2 regions of the Pseudomonas sp. EA_5y_Pfl2_R50 genome follow, and region 2 is predicted to be linked to the other one. Evidence: predicted binding sites of a transcription regulator. Region 2 holds the regulator's gene; the other holds the start of a gene.
The links. The regulator sigma-54, encoded in region 2, starts transcription at its own class of promoters, with help from an activator protein. The targets are predictions, from matches to a motif close to ANTGGCATNNANNTTGCTNT.
Positions count from the first base shown of each region.

Region 1 (2,200 bases), on a different contig from region 2:
CGGTGACCAGAATCATCCCCTGCGGCTGCTTGAGCGCGGCCATGTACAGGTCTTTCTGCTCTGGCTCGTAGCCCAGGGCGTCGATGCCGATCTGCGCGCTGGACGGGTCGAGAATCCGAATCACCACTTTTTCGCCCCACAGCGTCGGCAGGGTGTTGACCCGGAAGTCGATCGACTTGTTTTTCGACAGGCGCATCTTGATCCGCCCGTCCTGGGGTTTGCGCCGTTCCGAGATATCCAGACTGGCCATGACTTTCAGGCGCGCGGCGATGCGCCCGGCCAGTTGGATCGGCGGTTTGGCCACCTCGCGCAGGATGCCGTCGGTGCGCACCCGCACCCGATAGTTTTTCTCGTAAGGCTCGAAGTGCAGGTCGGACGAACCGCTCTTGATCGCGTCGAGCAACATTTTGTGGACGAAGCGCACCACGGGCGCATCGTCAGCGTCGAGGCCGCCAATGGCGTCCTGTTTATTGTCGTCGATGGCTTCCACGTCGAGTCCGTCGAGGTCGACGTCGGCCATTTCCTCCAGGCCGGTGGCGTGGGTGTCGAAGAACTTCTCGATGGCGTCGGTGAGTTTGTCGTCCTCCACCAGAATCGCTTCGGTGCTCAGCCCGGTACTGAACTGAATGTCGTTGATCGCTTGATGATTGCTCGGGTCGGAAATCCCCACGAACAGCTTGTTGCCGCGCCGCCACAAGGGCAGGGCGTGATGCTGGCGCACCAGTTTTTCGCTGACCAGGTCTTTGGGCTGGGTTTCCTTGTCCAGGCAGTTGAGATCAAGGAACGCCATGCCGAAATGCTCACTGGCGATCTCGGCCACCTGCCAGCTCTTCACCATTTTGTTTTGCACCAGATAGCTGACCAGCGACAGCCGATTACGCTGGGCCTGTTGCCAGGCCTGCTGGGCGCTTTTTTCCGTCAGCAGTTCGGCCCGTACCAATTGCTTGGCCAGACCGCTCAGAGCGATGTCATTCATGGGGATTCCGCACGCTTGCAGTTCATGACTTATAGCCTAGTCAAGTGACAGCGCCAAACACGGCCGGTGCAGGTGACAAAAAGTGTCAGATAGTGCGGTTGCGGGTTGTAGGAAATGGCGTTATTAGCGCGTCGCGCCCAACAGGCGGGGCTTTGAAGGCGTTGGCATGGCCTATGCTCCTGATCTTTCAGATCATGAGATTTCGACTCATGCATGGAGCGTGTCTATGAAAAAACAACAGGGTTTCACTCTGATCGAGTTGCTGATCGTTGTGGCAATCATCGGGATTCTGGCGACCATCGCCCTGCCGCAGTATTCCAAATATCAGGCGCGCTCGAAGGTAACTGCCGGGCTGGCGGAAATCAGCGCAATGAAAGTGCCCTTCGAGGACACCATCAACCAGGGCACCAACCCGACGCTCGCCCTCGTGAAAGGTGACAATGCGACCACTACCTCCAACTGCGCGCTGACGGCTTCGGGTACTGCCGCTGATGGCGCGGGCACAATTGTCTGCACGATCGCCAACGCTCCAGCGCCCGTATTGGGCAAAACCATTACGTTGACCCGTACCGCTGCCAGCGGCTGGTCCTGCGGTACTACGGTATCCCCGGAATATTCGCCTAAAGGTTGCACTGCAAGCGGCACCTGATCTTCGCTGGATGCCGACAGAAATGCCCCGCACTGCGGGGCATTTTTCATTGTCGAGTGGCTAACAAAAGCTTCAATAATTTCAGCATGTTAGGAACTTTCCAAAAAACCGCAACTTGCATGCGATTTAAACCGGTGTCATGCAAATTGCATGATTTCGAAGATTTCGCGAATTGGTAACTTATTGATTTATAAGGGAATTAATCATTCTCGAAAGTTGGCACAGCGTTCGCAACTACCTCGGTAACCCTGCTGACAACACATTCAGCAGACTTTCCAGAAAAACAGGAGTTACTCGTATGAAGAAGTTCGCTATCACTGCCGCTGCTGCTACCGCGCTGACCCTGACCATGACCGGCGCTTTTGCACAAACCACCCAGGCTACTCAGGCTCCAATGATGCTGGCCGCCGGTGAAGTCACCGAAATGAAACAAGACACTTCCGATACCTGGATCACCACCAAAGTCAAAGCTGACTTGGTTACCGAGAAAGGCATTCCAGGTACTGACATCAAAGTAGAAACCAACAAAGGTGTTGTATCGCTGTCGTCGACTACTGCTGTAACTGAATCGCAGA
Region 1 covers NZ_CAXAPT010000008.1:264,424-266,623, forward strand. The annotation lists gene pilB (type IV-A pilus assembly ATPase PilB) at 1-976, opposite strand, end outside; gene AACY19_RS16240 (pilin) at 1,203-1,625, shown strand; gene AACY19_RS16245 (BON domain-containing protein) at 1,924-2,200, shown strand, end outside.
Region 1: the regulator sigma-54 is predicted to act here: its motif matches at 1,137-1,156, upstream of AACY19_RS16240 (pilin).

Region 2 (2,200 bases):
ATGGCGATGCCGTTGCCAAAACCGGTGGAACCGAGTTTTTCACGGGCAACCAGCGCTTCGAAGACATCTTGCATCTCCAGATCCGGGACTTCCCGGGCGATCAGGTTGGCAATTTGTTCGAGGGCTTTCTTTTTACTGCCGCCCGGCACGTTCACGATGGAACGGCCGGGGGTCAGGATGCTTTCAAGTCGGATCATGGAATGGGGGGTTATCGACCGGTTGCGCCCTGGAGGAGGCTCTGGGTCTTTTCCTTATGCTTTTTGAGTTGGCGATCCAGCTTGTCGGTCAGTGCGTCGATCGCAGCGTACATGTCGGTATCTTCTGCGTTGGCGACCACTTCGCTGCCGGGTATATGCAAGGTGGCTTCGATTTTCTGCTTGAGCTTTTCGACGCACATCGTGACTTGCACGTTGGTTATCTTGTCGAAATGGCGCTCCAGTCGCTGGAGTTTTTCCTCGATATAGGAACGCAGAGGTTGGGTCACTTCCAGTTGGTGTCCACTGATGTTGACTTGCATACAGCTTCTCCTTCGTTGCCAGTGCATAAAGCGGCAGGCCGAAGAGCCTGCCACTGGAACGCTGTAACGTGGCTTACATCAACCGCTTGCGTTCGCTCGAAGGCGCGATCCCGAGGGATTCGCGGTACTTGGCGACGGTGCGGCGAGCCACCTGAATGCCTTGTGCCTCCAGTAAACCAGCGATCTTGCTGTCACTCAACGGCTTTTTCTGATTTTCCGCTGCAACCAGTTTTTTGATGATCGCGCGGATCGCCGTGGACGAGCATTCGCCGCCTTCGGAGGTGCTGACGTGGCTGGAGAAAAAGTATTTCAGTTCATAAATACCGCGCGGGGTATGCATGAATTTCTGCGTAGTCACCCGGGAAATCGTCGATTCGTGCATGCCCACCGCTTCAGCGATGTCGTGCAGAACCAGCGGCTTCATGGCTTCGTCGCCGTACTCCAGAAAACCGCGCTGATGCTCGACGATCTGGGTGGCTACTTTCATCAGGGTTTCGTTGCGGCTCTGCAGGCTCTTGATGAACCAGCGCGCTTCCTGCAACTGGTTGCGCATGAAGGTGTTGTCGGCGCTGGTGTCGGCACGGCGGACGAAACCGGCGTACTGGGCATTGACGCGCAGACGCGGCACCGATTCCTGATTGAGTTCGACCAGCCAGCGCTCGTTGTCCTTGCGCACGATAACGTCGGGGACAACGTATTCGGCTTCGGTGGACTCGATTTGCGAACCCGGGCGCGGGTTGAGGCTCTGCACCAGTTCGATGACCTGGCGCAGCTCGTCTTCCTTGAGCTTCATGCGGCGCATCAGCTGGCTGTAGTCGCGGCCGCCGAGCAGGTCGATGTAATCGCTGACCAGGCGCTTCGCCTCCGCCAGCCAAGGGGTCTTGGCGGGTAACTGGCGCAATTGCAGCAGCAGGCATTCGCCGAGGTTGCGAGCGCCGATGCCGGCGGGTTCGAACTGCTGGATGCGATGCAGGACGGCTTCGATTTCGTCCAGCTCGATGTCCAGTTCCGGATCGAACGCCTCAAGGATCTCTCCGAGGGTCTCATCGAGATAGCCCTGATTGTTGATGCAATCAATCAGGGTAACGGCGATCAGGCGATCGGTGTCGGACATCGGTGCGAGATTGAGTTGCCACAGCAGGTGACTTTGCAGGCTTTCGCCGGCGGATGTGCGGGTGGTGAAGTCCCACTCGTCATCATCGTTGCTGGGCAGGCTGCTGGCGCTGGTCTGGTAGACGTCTTCCCAGGCGGTATCGACCGGAAGCTCGTTGGGGATGCGTTCGTTCCATTCGCCGTCCTCGAGATTGTCCACCGTCGGGGCGGTTTCCTGGTAGGAAGGTTCCTGGATCTCTGTATTAGGCTTCTGTTCGGCGTTGTCGGCCATGGGATCGGAGTTGTCGAAGTCGTCGCCTTCTTCCTGGCGTTCGAGCATCGGATTGGATTCCAGAGCCTCCTGGATTTCCTGTTGCAGATCCAGGGTCGACAATTGGAGCAGGCGGATGGCCTGTTGCAGCTGCGGTGTCATCGTCAGCTGCTGGCCCATTCTCAAGACTAGCGATGGTTTCATGGCAGGGGCTTAACACCTTATTCGCCGGCGCTATGCGCCATCCACTACAGGGCGCCGGAGCGCCAAACTTAAGCAAATTATATGCCTGAAACTGAAGTGTTTGCCTAGAGCGCTGT
Region 2 covers NZ_CAXAPT010000004.1:188,521-190,720, forward strand. The annotation lists gene ptsN (PTS IIA-like nitrogen regulatory protein PtsN) at 1-197, opposite strand, end outside; gene hpf (ribosome hibernation-promoting factor, HPF/YfiA family) at 209-517, opposite strand; gene AACY19_RS08825 (RNA polymerase factor sigma-54) at 591-2,084, opposite strand.